DNA from 2 places in the Kitasatospora sp. NPDC101235 genome. Region 1 is predicted to be linked to the other one. Evidence: riboswitches for the same ligand, from Rfam matches in the RefSeq annotation. Region 1 holds a riboswitch; the other holds the start of a gene.
The links. Region 1 has a riboswitch for glycine ahead of gcvP (aminomethyl-transferring glycine dehydrogenase). Riboswitches for the same ligand answer to the same signal wherever they lie in the genome.
Positions count from the first base shown of each region.

Region 1 (7,467 bases):
CCGCCATGACTCTGCAACCCCCTCAGCCCCCGCCGAGCGCCCTGCGCGCGGTCCTGGGCGCGCTCGACTCGGAGACCGCGCTGCGCCAGCCCGCCGCCGCAGCGCTGCGTCATCCGACCGGCCCACTGCTCCCCGCCCACCCGCTCGCGGTGCACGTCCTGAACGGCCCGCGCCCGGAGCTCCCGGCCGCCCGCCGCACCGGCTGGCGCTTCCTGATCAAGGACGGCGCCGAGGTGGCCGCCGCCGCCGAGGTGGTGCAGAGCGCCGAGGGCCACAGCTTCTCCCACTTCACCGCCGGCCCCTACCTCGACTCGACGGTCCGGGCGCTGCGCGAGGCCTGGCAGCTCGCCCAGGGCTCCCGGACCCGTCGACAGCCCCGGCTGCTGACCTTCCCCGGCCAGTACGCCACGGCGCTCTGGCTGCACAGCCCCGACACCGGCCCGGCCGCCGACCTGCTGATCCCCCTGGCCCCGGCCCCGCTCGGTGTCACCGCGCACCGTGCCTACCCGGCCGCCGAACTGCTGCCGCTGCTCGCCCGCACCCCGCTCGCCAGGCCACTGCTGCTCGGCTCCTCCTGACCCGCCGGCACCCCGAGGGCCGCCGGGCCCACCTGCCCGGCGGCCCTCGGCCGCGCCCGCACGTCCGCCCCGAAGCTCGTCACCCGAACGGGGACCACCCATCCGCGGCATCCGGCATGGCCCGATCGGGCCATGCCCCGACTGGCCCGTTGGGGCGCCTTTTCCCCTCGGCCCCACCTGAACGGGTGATCTGTGCCCGGGAGTTGTGGCGCATGTCACGAAATCCCTGCGCGCGGGTCCGCAGATGCCGACACTGGGAACCAGCGTGGAAGGACCACCTGTCCTACCCACTTGAGCGCCAGTCCACACCTGGCCTGCGCGCGGACAGGATCCGACCACCGCGGCGGTTCCGGGCGGCACGAACCTCCGGCAACCGCACCACGGGGAGGATCGCAGAGCGAATCGAGGGTACGCGTATGTGCCAGCACCGTCCTGAGTGCCCGTCGGCCGAGTCCGAGGACCGCGAGGCGGCCGCGTCGGTGGCCCGCCACCCGGAGCAGGGCTGGAGCCTGCTCTGCAACGGCGTCGTCCTGTTCGAGGACACCGGAGAACTGCTGCCCGACGGCCGGGTGATCGCCCCGCGCCGCCCCGTCGCCCACGCGGCCTGACCACCCGGTCCGGCCGTACGGCGGGGGCAGCCGCCGACTCGACCAGCGCAACGGGCAGGGCCCCGGCGGAAGCTCCGCCGGGGCCCTGCCGTCAGCCCGGACCTCTCGGGCCCGGACCGGTCAGACGCCGTACTCGTCCAGCGGCGGGCAGGAGCAGACCAGGTTGCGGTCGCCGTACGCGCCGTCGATCCGGCTCACCGGCGGCCAGTACTTGTCCGCCGGGTTGACGCCCGCCGGGAAGACCGCCTCCTGCCGCGAGTAGCCGTGCGCCCAGTCGCCGGCCAGCGTGGCGGCGGTGTGCGGGGCGTTGCGCAGCGGGTTGTCGTCGGCCGCCCACTCGCCCGAGCCGACCTTGTCGATCTCGGCCCGGATGGTGATCATCGCGTCGCAGAACCGGTCGATCTCGTGCAGGTCCTCGGACTCGGTCGGCTCGATCATCAGCGTGCCGGCCACCGGGAAGGACATCGTCGGCGCGTGGAAGCCGTAGTCGATCAGGCGCTTGGCGATGTCGTCCACCGTCACGCCCGTCTCCTTGGTCAGCGGGCGCAGGTCGATGATGCACTCGTGCGCGACCAGCCCGCCCGGACCGGTGTAGAGCACCGGGAAGTGCGGCGCCAGGCGCTTGGCGATGTAGTTGGCGTTCAGCACCGCGACCTGGGTCGCGTGCTTGAGACCCTCGCCGCCCATCAGCCGGACGTACGCCCAGGAGATCGGCAGGATGGCCGCCGAGCCCCACGGCGCGGCCGAGATCGGGCCCACGCCGGTGGCCGGGCCGGCCTCCGCCTGGAGCGGGTGGTTCGGCAGGTACGGCGCCAGGTGGGCGCGCACCGCGACCGGGCCGACGCCCGGACCGCCACCACCGTGCGGGATGCAGAAGGTCTTGTGCAGGTTCAGGTGCGAGACGTCCGCGCCGAACTTGCCCGGCTTGGCGAGGCCGACCAGGGCGTTCAGGTTGGCGCCGTCCACGTACACCTGGCCGCCGGCCTCGTGCACCAGGGCGCAGATGTCGGTGATCTGGGTCTCGTACACGCCGTGGGTGGACGGGTAGGTGACCATCAGCACGGCAAGGTTGTCGCGGTGCTTCTCGATCTTGGCCTTCAGGTCATCGACGTCCACGTCGCCGTCGACCAGGGTCTTCACCACGACCACGCGCATGCCGGCCATCACCGCGGAGGCCGCGTTGGTGCCGTGCGCCGAGGACGGGATCAGGCAGACGTCGCGCTGGGTGTCCCCGTTGGCGTGGTGGTAGGCGCGCACGGCGAGCAGACCGGCCAGCTCGCCCTGCGAACCCGCGTTCGGCTGGATCGACACGGCGTCGTAGCCGGTCACCTCGACCAGCTGCTGCTCCAGCTGGCGGATCAGGGTCAGGAAGCCCTGGGCCTGGTCGATCGGCGCGAAGGGGTGCAGCTGGCCGAACTCCGGCCAGGTCACCGCCTCCATCTCGGTGGTCGCGTTGAGCTTCATGGTGCAGGAGCCCAGCGGGATCATGCCGCGGTCCAGCGCGTAGTCCCGGTCCGACAGGCGGCGCAGGTAGCGCAGCATGGCGGTCTCCGAGCGGTGGCTGTGGAAGACCGGGTGGGTCAGGTACTCGTCCTCGCGCAGCAGCGCGGCGGGCAGCGCCTCGGCGGCCTCGGCGACCTCGACGGCGGGGACGCCGAACGCGGCCCAGACGCCGGCCAGGTGCTCGCGGGTGGTGGTCTCGTCGGTGGAGACGGAGATCCGGTCCGCGCCGTCCTGGTGGACGTTGATGCCGTTGGCGCGGGCGGCGGCGGCGATCTCGGCGGCGCGGCCCGGGACGACGGCGGTGACGGTGTCGAAGAACTCGCCGTGCAGCAGCTCGACGCCGCCGGCCCGCAGGCCCTCGGCGAGGGCGGCGGCGTAGCGGTGGGTGCGGCGGGCGATGTCGGCCAGGCCGTCCGGGCCGTGGTAGACGGCGTACATCGAGGCCATCACGGCGAGCAGCACCTGGGCGGTGCAGATGTTGCTGGTGGCCTTCTCGCGGCGGATGTGCTGCTCGCGGGTCTGCAGCGCCAGGCGGTAGGCGCGGTTGCCGTCCACGTCGACGGAGACGCCGACCAGGCGGCCGGGCAGCGAGCGGGCGTACTCGGCGCGCACCGACAGGTAGCCGGCGTGCGGGCCGCCGAAGCCCATCGGCACGCCGAAGCGCTGCGAGGTGCCGCAGGCGATGTCGGCGCCCAGCGAGCCCGGGGACTTGAGCAGGGTCAGCGCAAGCAGGTCGGCGGCGACGGCGACGATCGCGCCCAGGCCGTGCGCCTGCTCGATCACCGGGGCGAGGTCGCGGACCACGCCGGTGGCACCCGGGTACTGGAGCAGCACGCCGAAGACACCGCGCTCGGCGATCTCGGCCGGGATGCCCTCGGACAGGTCGGCGACGACGACCTCGACGCCGGTCGGCACGGCACGGGTGTTGATCACCGCGACGGTCTGCGGCAGGGTCTCGGCGTCGACCAGGAAGACGCCGCCCTTGACCTTGGTGACGCGGCGGGCCAGCGCCATCGCCTCGGCGGCCGCGGTGCCCTCGTCCAGCAGCGACGAGCCGGAGGTCGGCAGGCCGGTCAGGTCGGAGACCAGGGTCTGGAAGTTGAGCAGCGCCTCCAGGCGGCCCTGCGAGATCTCCGGCTGGTACGGGGTGTAGGCGGTGTACCAGGCCGGGTTCTCCATGACGTTGCGCAGGATCACCGGCGGGGTGAAGGTGCCGTAGTATCCCAGGCCGATCATCGGCTGGAGCACCTGGTTGCGGCCGGCCAGCTCGCGCAGCTCGGCGAGGACCTGGGCCTCGGTCCGGCCCGCGGGCAGGTCCAGGGCGGTGATGGAGCGGATCGCCTCGGGCACCGCGGTGGCGGCGAGTTCGTCCAGCGAGCCGTAGCCGACGGACGCCAGCATCTTCTCCTGTGCGGAGGCGTCGGGGCCGATGTGGCGGTTCTCGAAGGGGCTGGCCAGCTCAAGCTCGGTGAGGGTCGGGGCGCCGGTGGGGCGTCCCGCGTTCGGCTGGGCGTTCATGGTGGTCGAGGCCTCCTGGTCACGGACCGGCGGGGGTACGCACGCCGGCCGGCCTTCACCGCTGCGGACAGCGGACCAGCCTGGGCGGGCGAACCCAACAGGCCTCCCCCTCTGTCATCGGGACCTGAGAGCTTCACCCGCACGGGGCGCCGTGGGCGCTCCGCCGGCTTGCACCGTCGGTGAGGGTGGTGATCGCCGGCTCCCGTGCCGACGCCCCTGCCCTGCTTTCCAGAGTGACCTACCCCACACGGTACGGATGCCTGAGAGATTCCGGGGAGGAGTTGCTCCTTCGGCGCTCCGACCAGCGGTTTTCGCAGTCGGAGACTCTCCCGAGCGGGCTCTGCGGTCGCCGCCCAGGGTACCAGCGGGAGGCGCCCCGATCACGGGTGCGTCAGGTCACTCGGGGTCTACGCGCGTCCCCCGGACGGTCCAGCGCGCAGCCCGTCCGGCGCACCCCGGTCGCACCCGTCCGATTCATGGCTTTTGGTGTGAAGTGGTGGACGGAACGGGCGCTCCGGCCGCCTTCCTGCGGGAGCTCCGCAGGCTCAGCGCACGGGAGGAAAGAGTGCAGACCGACATCGACCCGCGGGACCTCATCGGTCACAAGGCCGTCGACCGCAACGGAGACAAGATCGGCACGGTCGACGAGGTCTACCTGGACGACGCCACCGGCCGGCCCGAGTGGGCCGCGGTCCGGACCGGCATCTTCGGCCGGGACGCCTTCGTCCCGCTGACCACGAGCGAGTTCTCCGGCGACGAACTCCGGGTGCCGTACGACAAGTCACTGGTGAAGGAGTCGCCGGACTTCGGCGTCGGCCAGCACCTGTCCCCCGCCCAGGAGCTCCAGCTCTACCGCTACTACGGGCTCGACACCCCGGCGTACGGCCGCTCGAACGACGATGACGTGAGCCACTCCGAGCAGCCCGACCTCGACTTCGGCACCACCGCGGCCGCCGCCCCGACGACCGCGGCGGCCCCGGCCAAGTCGCTCACCTTCCACACCGCCGAGCACTCCCCCGAGCCCGCCCCGGCCAGAACCCCCACTGCCGCCGCACCCCCAACCGCCGACACACCCAGGACCACCCCGGAGGCCGACATGCGGAACCTCGGCGCCCCCACAGCCGCCACCACCTTCCCGGCGGCCGCGCCCACCTCCGCCCATGCCGACGCACCTGCCACACCTGCCGCACCTGCCGCACCCACCACGGGACCGAGGCCACAGCCCTTCTCCGCCTCCGCCGACACACCCACCACACCCGCCGCACCCACCACGGGACCGAGGCCCCAACCCTTCTCCACCCCCGCCGACACACCCACCACACCTGCCACACCCACCACGGGACCGAGGCCCCAACCCTTCTCCACCCCCGCCGACACACCCACCACACCCGCCGCACCCACCACGGGACCGAGGCCCCAACCCTTCTCCACCCCCGCCGACACACCCGCCACACCCACCACGGGACGGAAGCCGCAGCCGCAGCCCGCCTCCGCTCCCGCCGCCGCCCGCGCGGCGACCATCGCCACCGCGAAGGCCGGCGCCGCCCCCAGCAGCCCGGTGGAGATCACCTGCCGCGAGGAGCGGCTGGAGATCACCACCGAGTGGCACACCCTCGGCACCGCGAAGCTGCGCAAGTACGTGACGACCGAACAGGTCGAGCGCCGCGTCCCGGTGGTCCGCGAGCGCGTCCGGGTCGAGCGGACGCCGGTCAGCGACGCCGAGCGCGCCACGCTCACCGAGAAGGAGATCACCGAGGCCGTCGAAGAGGTCACCCTCCGCGAGGAACGCGCGGTGGTCCGCAAGCACCTCGCCCCCATCGAGCGGGTCCGCCTGGTCGTCGAGCGGTACACCACCGAGGAGGTGATCCGGGACGAACTCCGCCGCGAGCACGTCGAGGTCCACGACACCACCGCCGCCCAGACCCCTGCCTCGTCGTCGGCGACCCCGCCGACCGGGCCGACCCCGCCCGCCACCCCGCCCCGCCCCTCACCGCTGCGGCCGCTCGTCTGACAGCACCCACGACCAGGGCCCCGGACACCGTCCGGGGCCCTGGTCGCGCACGCGACCGTTCACCTCCGCCGCAGGCGCCCTCCACGCACCCTCCACAGCCCCTTGTCGCGTACCCGACCCTTCGCCTTTGCCAAAGCTTAACCAGTCGATATTTGACACTCTGAAGTATCCCCCTGCATGGTTACTTCAGTTCATTCACTATGTACGGGAGGAAGCAACCGTGAGTGAGGCACCACAGCCCACCACCGCGGCCGAGAAGCAGAGCAGCGCCCGGGTCCTGCCGGCCCTCATCCTGGCGATGCTGTCGTTCAGCGTGGTGCAGACCGCGGTCGTCCCGATCCTGCCCTCGCTGGCCAAGGAACTGAGCGTCTCCGCCTCCAGCATCACCTGGCTGATGACCGCCAACCTGCTCTCCGCAGCCGTGCTGACTCCCCTCCTGGGCCGCTTCGGCGACCTCCGGGGCCGCAAGCCGATGCTGCTGATCTCGCTGGCCGGCCTGGTCGCCGGTTCGGCGCTGGCGGTCAGCACCCACTCCTTCACCTGGCTGGTCGTCGCCCGTGTCCTCCAGGGCGCCGGCGGTGGCGTCCTGCCGCTGGCGATCAGCATCGTCCGTGACGAGCTGCCCAGGCAGAAGGTGACCGGCGGCGTCGCCGCCATCAGCGCCTCGATGGGCGTCGGCTCCGGCCTCGGCCTGGTCGCCACCGGCCTCCTGCTGGAGCACTGGGACTACAAGTCGATCTTCTGGATGGGCCTGGTCTTCGGCCTGATCGCGGTCGCCCTGGTCGCCTTCCGCGTCCCGTCCGACCCGGTCACCGACAAGGACGGCGGCGCCGACCCGCTGGGCGCCCTCACCCTGGCCGGCTGGCTCTCCGCGCTGCTGGTCGCGGTCAGCCAGGGCAACCACTGGGGCTGGACCTCCAACAAGACCCTCGGCCTGTTCGCCGTCGCCGCCGTGGTCGCCCTGGTCTGGGGGATCATCGAGACCAAGGTCGCGCACCCGCTGGTGGACATGAAGATGATGGCCCGTCCGGCCGTCGCCTTCACCAACGTGGCCGGCCTGCTCATCGGCTTCGGCATGTACGGCTCCTTCATGGTCATCAGCAACTTCGCCCAGACCCCGGAGAAGCTGACCCACTACGGCTTCACCGCCACCGTGCTGCACGCCGGCATCATGCTGCTGCCGTCCGCGATCGGCTCGATGGTCGCCGCGCCGGTCGGCGCCCTGCTGATCGCCCGTCGCGGCCCGCGC
Region 1 covers NZ_JBIWNZ010000009.1:12,595-20,061, reverse strand. Annotated here, with positions in the region: gene ACIRRH_RS17040 (hypothetical protein) at 6-578, shown strand; gene ACIRRH_RS17035 (DUF5999 family protein) at 995-1,186, shown strand; gene gcvP (aminomethyl-transferring glycine dehydrogenase) at 1,307-4,207, opposite strand; glycine riboswitch at 4,446-4,549, opposite strand; partial or broken gene ACIRRH_RS17025 (PRC-barrel domain-containing protein) at 4,773-5,156, shown strand; gene ACIRRH_RS17020 (YsnF/AvaK domain-containing protein) at 5,304-6,218, shown strand; gene ACIRRH_RS17015 (MFS transporter) at 6,439-7,467, shown strand, end outside.

Region 2 (7,467 bases), on a different contig from region 1:
CACCGCACGCACTGTCCAGTGTGCGCGGTGCCCCGGGAACCCAGGTGCGTCGGCGGGGTGAGGCCGGTCACCTGATCCGATGAGCCCGACCGAGCCGGACTACTCCTGGTTGGCCAGGTTCGGGTACAGCGGGTACTTCTCGGCCAGGGCGGTGACCCGGGCCTTCAGCGCGGCGGCGACGGTCTCGTCGAAGGCGGGCTTGAGCGCCTCGGCGATGACGTCGGCGACCTCGCGGAAGTCCTCGGCCTGGAAGCCGCGGGTGGCCAGGGCCGGGGTGCCGATGCGCAGGCCGGAGGTGACCATCGGCGGGCGCGGGTCGTTCGGGACGGCGTTGCGGTTGACGGTGATGCCGACCTCGTGCAGCCGGTCCTCGGCCTGCTGGCCGTCGAGCTGGCTGTTGCGCAGGTCGACCAGGACCAGGTGGACGTCGGTGCCGCCGGAGAGCACGGTGGCGCCGGCCTCGGCCACGTCGGCCTGGAGCAGGCGCTCGGCGAGGATGCGGGCGCCCTCCAGGGTGCGCTGCTGGCGCTCCTTGAACTCCTCCGAGGCCGCGATCTTGAAGGCGACCGCCTTGCCGGCGATCACGTGCTCCAGCGGGCCGCCCTGCTGGCCGGGGAAGACCGCGGAGTTGATCTTCTTGGCGTACTCGGCCTTGGACAGGATGACGCCGCCGCGCGGGCCGCCCAGGGTCTTGTGGGTGGTGGTGGTGACCACGTCCGCGTAGGGCACCGGGTTCGGGTGCAGCCCGGCGGCCACCAGACCGGCGAAGTGCGCCATGTCCACCATGAGCAGGGCGCCGACCTCGTCGGCGATCCGGCGGAACTCGGCGAAGTCCAGCTGGCGCGGGTAGGCGGACCAGCCGGCGATGATCAGCTTCGGCTGGTGCTCCTTGGCGAGGCGCTCGACCTCGGCCATGTCGACCTGGCCGGTCTTGTCGTCCACGTGGTACGCGGCCACGTTGTAGAGCTTGCCGGAGAAGTTGATCTTCATGCCGTGGGTCAGGTGACCGCCGTGGGCCAGGCTCAGGCCCAGGATGGTGTCGCCCGGCTGGATCAGCGCGAACATCGCGGCGGCGTTGGCCTGCGCGCCGGAGTGCGGCTGGACGTTGGCGTGCTCGGCGCCGAACAGGGCCTTGATGCGGTCGATCGCGATCTGCTCGACCACGTCGACGTGCTCGCAGCCGCCGTAGTAGCGGCGGCCGGGGTAGCCCTCCGCGTACTTGTTGGTGAGCACCGAGCCCTGGGCCTCCATGACCGCCACCGGGGCGAAGTTCTCGGAGGCGATCATCTCCAGGGTGGTCTGCTGGCGGTGCAGCTCGGCGTCGACCGCGGCGGCGATCTCCGGGTCGAGGGCGTGCAGGGACTGGTTCAGAACCGTCATGGTGTGGTCTTCCCGGGGAGGAGAGGCGGGGGTGCCGCGCGAAGCGCGCCCTTGGAAGGGTGGTGGTGGTGACGGGTGGGCCGTGGAGGGGCGGGGCGGCCGTGGTGCTGCGGCCGCCCCCGCGGGGCTCAGGCCGAGTGGGTGAGCTTGTCGTACTCGTCGGCGCTGAGCAGCTCGTCGGTGGCCTCGACGCGCACCTTGAACAGCCAGCCGCCCTCGAACGGGGCGCTGTTGACCAGGGCGTTGTCGTCCAGGACGTCCTGGTTGACCTCGGTGACCTCGCCGGTCACCGGGGAGTACAGGTCGCTGACCGACTTGGTGGACTCCAGCTCGCCGCAGGTCTCGCCGGCGGTCACGGTGTCGCCGACCTCGGGCAGCTGCACGTAGACGATGTCACCGAGGGCGTCGGCGGCGTGCTTGGTGATGCCGACCGTGGAGACACCGTCCTCGGCGGCGGTCAGCCACTCGTGCTCCTTGGTGTACTGCAGGTGCTGGGGGTTGCTCATGGCGTCATTCTCCAGGATGGGAAGCGGGCACGGCGAAGCGGGCCGTCACTCGGACGGCTGCGACGTGCGGGTACGGGGGGAAGGCAGGCCCGGGGGGCCTCAGCGGGCGCGCTTGTAGAACGGCAGCGCGACGACCTGGACGGGCTCGTGCTTGCCGCGCACGTCCACTGCCACGGTGGTGCCGGGGGCGGCGTGGGAGGCGTCGACGTAGGCGATCGCGATCGGCTTGCCCAGGGTCGGGGACGGCGCGCCGGAGGTGATCCGGCCGATCGGCTCGCCCTCGGTGGAGACCACGGTGTACTCGGCGCGCGGCACCCGCTTGCCCTCGGAGACCAGGCCGACCAGCACCTTCGGCGGGTTGGTCTCGGCCGCGGCGGCGGCCTGCTCCAGCGCCTTGCGGCCGATGAAGGTGCCCTCGTTGGTGGTCTTGTCGAAGCGGACGACCCGGCCCAGGCCGGCGTCGAACGGGGTGAGGTCGGTGGACAGCTCGTGCCCGTACAGCGGCATGCCGGCCTCCAGGCGCAGCGTGTCGCGGCAGGACAGGCCGCACGGGACCAGGCCGTGGCCCTCGCCGGCGGCGGTCAGCGCCTGCCAGACCGGCTCGGCGTCGGCCGGGTGGCAGAAGATCTCGAAGCCGTCCTCGCCGGTGTAGCCGGTGCGGGCGAGCAGCACGTCGCGGCCGGCCACCTGGGCCGGGAGGATCGCGTAGTACTTCAGGCCGGGCAGGTCGGCGTCGGTGGTCTTCGCCAGGATGCCGGTGGCCTCCGGGCCCTGGACGGCGATCAGCGCGTAGGTGTCGCGGTCGTCGGTGACGACGGCGTCGAAGCCCTTGGCGCGGGCGATCAGCTCGTCGAGGACCAGCTGGGCGTTGGAGGCGTTGGCGACGACCAGGAAGGCGTCCTCGCGCAGGCGGTAGACGATCAGGTCGTCCAGGATGCCGCCGTCCTCGGCGCAGATCATGGTGTAGCGGGCGCGCAGCACGCCCAGCGCGGAGACGAAGCCGACCAGCGCGTGGTCCAGCATCTCGCCGGCCTGCGGGCCGGTGACGGTGATCTCGCCCATGTGCGAGAGGTCGAACAGACCGGCCTTGGTGCGGACGGCGAGGTGCTCCTCGCGCTCACTGCCGTAGCGCAGCGGCATGTCCCAGCCGGCGAAGTCGGTCATGGTCGCGCCGAGGGCGCGGTGCAGCGCGTCGAGCGCGGTCAGGCGGAGGGACGACATGGCCAGGAACTCCTCGGTCGGGGCACTCAGGGGTGCACGCGCCGGGACCGGACCCGCTCGGGGGCCGACCCTGCGCGCGGGCATGCGGCGGCGTGGGTCTCCCCATCTGTCGTCGAACCTGAGAGCTTCACCGCCGACCTGCCCACAGCTGTTTCCAGCTTGGGGGACAGCATGGCGGCTTGCACCGTGGGTGGGCGCACGACAGGGCCGGGCGCCGCTTTCCAGATGTGCCTAACCCGTGCGGTAGGGGTGCCTGAGAGATTCCGGGGAGGACTTGCTCCTTCGGCGCCGGCTGTGCCTGAGCGGCACTCCGGGCTCTCCCGCGCGGGTTCGAGCGGCCGGTATGGAGTTGTGGGGGCCCGCGGCGCATGCCGTCGGACGGGCACATCATGGCACGTCCGGGACGGCGAGGGGAGGGGGGACCCGGTCACACCGCCCGGTACCCGAACACGAGCCCTAACCTCACCCCCCGCACGCCTCTAGACTGCTGCGCGTCGGCACAGCAGAGGGCGGCCGAACGGCAGAGGGCGGAATCGGCGGCGCATGGGGTACCCGGTGGAACAGCAGCAGGGGTGGGGCGGACCGGAGGAGGCGCCGGCGGGCGGCTCCTGGCCGGCCAACGAGCTGGAGCAGGTGCTGACCGCGGCCCTGGGCGACCCGGGCGCGACGCCGCGGGTGATCGAGGTGCTGGCCCGCAGCCAGGTGTGGGTGCCGCTGCCGGCCGGGGCCGACCCGCAGGGGCAGTCGCTGGACCTGCCGACCATCGAGCTGGGCGGCGACCCGTACGTGCCGGTGTTCTCCTCGCAGGAGGTGTTCCTCCAGCAGGCACCGGGGATGGCCTTCGCGATCGCGCCGGTCTGGGAGTTCGCCCGCGGGCTGCCCCTGGGCGTGGGCATCGCGGTGAACCCGGAGGCGGCGGTGGGCATCCCGGTGCCGCCGCAGGGGGTCGCCGAGCTGCGCCGCGGCCCGCGGGAGGACCGCTGGGAGGCCGCGGACGGCGCTTCGGAGCCGACCGGCGGGCGGGTGGCGCTGCGCGAGCCGGTGCCGGGCGAGGACCCGGAGCACTTCCTGGCCGCCTGCCGGAGCGAACTGTCGGCGCTGCCCGGGGTGTTGACCGCCCGCAGGGCGCTGGCCAGCGTCGAGGGCGAGCCGACCGTGATGTTCGTGGGCGTCCAGTTGGACCCCGCGGCACCGGCCGATCCGGCTGCGGTGAACGAGGCACTCGGGCGAGCGCTGGGAACCGCGCCGTTGCCCGGAGGCGTCCACCTCGTACTGCTCGACCTCGCCGACGACCCGGTGGTCGAGTGGCTGCTCACCCGGGTAATGCCTTTCTACACGCGGGTGTGAGCGGGGTTCGTATCAAAGGCACGTCGCCGTGGCGGTGGCCGGTGGCCGCGCCATAGGGTGCGTGCAGACGGCCGACGGGCCGGCGGGTTGAGGGAAAGAGGCGCGGCGAGGTGGGCGCATGAGTGCGGGAACGGGAGCGGGCGGTGTGCCGGGGCCCTGGGGCCAGGCACCGGCCGGGCGCCCGGGAGCTGATCCCGGCGCGTTGGAGCGCGCCCTGCGCGACGTCGCGCCGGAGCGCTACGACGCGTACGAGCGGCTGCTGCACGCGCTGGCGGACGGCCAGGTCTGGATGCTGCTGTGGCACGGCACGCCGGGCAGCCCGGACGCACAGTACGGGAACATGGAGATCAGCGGCCACGGCTACGCGCCGGCCGTCACCTCGCCCGAGCAGCTGACCGCCTCCGGCTGGGCGCGGGCCCACGAGGTCATCTCCGGCCGGGAGATCGCGGCTTCGCTGTACCGCACCCGCTGGGGCCTGTGGCTCAACCCGCACGCGCCCGGCGGCGGCGTCGGGGTGCCCTGGGCGGACCTGCGGCGGATCGCCGCGGGCCTGGACCGGCTGCCGGCCGGGCCGTTGAAGCTGAGCGAGCCGCAGCTGAACGCCCAGCCGTTCTTCGCGCTGCTGGAGCGGCAGGCCGGCGAGCTGCGGGCGGTGCGGGCGTTGCGCCGGGCCTGGGTGCAGCCCGCCGTGGGGGAGCCGTACCTGGCCATCGGCCTTGACCTGTACGAGAGTTCTCCGCCGGTGGTGGAGGCGGTGCGGGCCCTGATGCAGCGCGCGATCGCGGTGGCCCCGGAGGGGCTCGCGGTGTCCACGGTGGCGATGTCGGACGAGTACGACCCGGTGGCGCTGTGGATGCGCGCCAACGCGCGGCCGTTCTTCGACCGGGAGGCGGGGCGCCCGCCGACCGGCCCGTACCCGCCGGTGCCCCCGCCGCCGTACCCCGGGCAGTCGATGCCGGGCTACGCGTACGGCACCCAGCCGCCGGCGCAGGGCTGGCAGCAGCAGCCGCAGCGGCCATGGCCCGGCTACCCCGGGCGCTGATTCCCAAAACACATTCTCCGAAGCCGACTTGAGTGTCCGTCAAGTCGGCTTCGATGCTTTCCGGACGAATTTCCGGATGTGTGACCCGGTCATCTTGACATGGCGGCTACAGCCATGTGAAGAGGTATATGCCGAAGATCCGGGAGGTGCATGCACACAGATCACAGTTGGGCATCTGTCGGTTGTCAGGGCTGGCGTAAGCCAGTTCGGATGGCAGAGAGTTCTGCGCAACGCACTGCGCGTACCGGAACCCCACAAAGGTGAGCGCGCACGCCGACAGCCCGCCCATGCGACGCCCATCCCGCGTGGTGGCAGTGCCTGTGCACGACGCACTGCCTCAACACCCGCTCCTCCTAAGCACCTCCGCACGTCCGCAGCCGCAGCGCCGAAGCCGGCGACCGGCACCCGTGGGCCGGCCACCGTCGGCGAGGGGACCAACTGACCATGACCGCATCCGTGACCACCGCCGGGAACGATCCGGGGGCACCCGCCGCCGCGAGCCCGGCCAAGAAGATCGAGGGCCGCTCCCTCGGCCAGATCGCCTGGACCCGCTTCAAGCGGGACAAGGCCGCCGTCGCCGGCGGCGTCGTGGTGATCCTGCTGATCGTGCTCGCCGTGCTGGCCAAGCCGATCGAGTCGATGTTCGGGCTCGACCCGGACGCCCTCCACCAGGACCTGCTGGACGCCGACCTCGGTGGTCTGCCGTTCGGCGACTGGGGTGGCATGAGCTGGGACCACCCGCTCGGCGTCGACCCGCTCCAGGGCCGTGACCTGCTCACCCGCGTCATCGAGGGTTCCTGGGTCTCCCTGCTGGTCGCCTTCGGCGCGACCCTGCTGTCCAACACCATCGGCACCGTGCTCGGCATCATGGCCGGCTACTACGGCGGCTGGGTGGACACCGTGATCAGCCGGGTGATGGACGTCTTCCTCGCGTTCCCGCTGCTGCTCTTCGCCATCGCGATCTCCACCTCGCTCCAGGGCGGGGCGTTCGGCCTGCACGGCCTGCCGCTGCACATGCTGGTGCTGATCTTCGTGATCGGCTTCTTCAACTGGCCCTACATGGGCCGGATCGTGCGCGGCCAGACGCTCTCGCTGCGCGAGCGGGAGTTCGTCCACGCGGCCCGCAGCCTGGGGGCGCGCGGCCCGTTCATCCTGTTCAAGGAACTGCTGCCCAACCTGGTCGGTCCGATCCTGGTCTACTCGACCCTGCTGATCCCGACCAACATCCTCTTCGAGGCCGGCCTGAGCTTCCTCGGCGTCGGCATCCAGCCCCCGCAGGCCTCCTGGGGCGGGATGCTCCAGGACGCGATCCGGTACTACCAGGTGGACCCCCAGTACATGGTGGTCCCCGGTCTGGCGATCTTCATCACCGTGCTCGCCTTCAACCTGCTCGGCGACGGGCTGCGCGACGCCCTCGATCCCAAGAACAACTGACTCGCATCATGTGGCTCCGTGTCACGACCCTCCACCGCCTCCACATCCCCAAAGGGGTTGATCTCACCCATGCGTAGGTCCCGTACCGTCGCCCTGACCGCGGCGGCCGCCGCCGTGGTCCTGGTCGTGACCGGTTGCACCAGCTCGTCGAAGAGCGGCGACACCTCCTCCTCGGCCTCCGGCTCCACCGGGGGCGGCGCCAACGCGGCCACGAAGAGCATCGTCAACGCCTCGGACAAGAAGGGCGGGACGGTCACCTTCGAGATGAAGGGCACCCCGGACTCGCTCGACCCGGGCAACACGTACTACGCGTACATCTACAACTTCTCGCGCCTGTACGCCCGCCCGCTCACCACCTTCAACCCGGCCGCCGGCGAGGAGGGCAACAAGCTCGTCCCGGACCTCGCCGAGTCGATGGGCCAGCCCAGCGCGGACGGCCTGACCTGGACGTACAAGCTGCGCAAGGGTCTGAAGTACGACGACGGCACCCCGATCAGCTCGAAGGACGTCAAGTACGCCATCGAGCGTTCCAACTTC
Region 2 covers NZ_JBIWNZ010000002.1:565,046-572,512, forward strand. Annotated here, with positions in the region: gene glyA (serine hydroxymethyltransferase) at 100-1,380, opposite strand; gene gcvH (glycine cleavage system protein GcvH) at 1,509-1,886, opposite strand; gene gcvT (glycine cleavage system aminomethyltransferase GcvT) at 1,986-3,107, opposite strand; glycine riboswitch at 3,339-3,440, opposite strand; gene ACIRRH_RS05905 (enhanced serine sensitivity protein SseB C-terminal domain-containing protein) at 3,651-4,454, shown strand; gene ACIRRH_RS05910 (enhanced serine sensitivity protein SseB C-terminal domain-containing protein) at 4,573-5,496, shown strand; gene ACIRRH_RS05915 (ABC transporter permease) at 5,941-6,930, shown strand; gene ACIRRH_RS05920 (ABC transporter substrate-binding protein) at 7,000-7,467, shown strand, end outside.
Region 2: it holds a riboswitch for glycine, as region 1 does, so the genes downstream of both, gcvT (glycine cleavage system aminomethyltransferase GcvT) here and gcvP (aminomethyl-transferring glycine dehydrogenase) in region 1, are expected to answer to the same signal.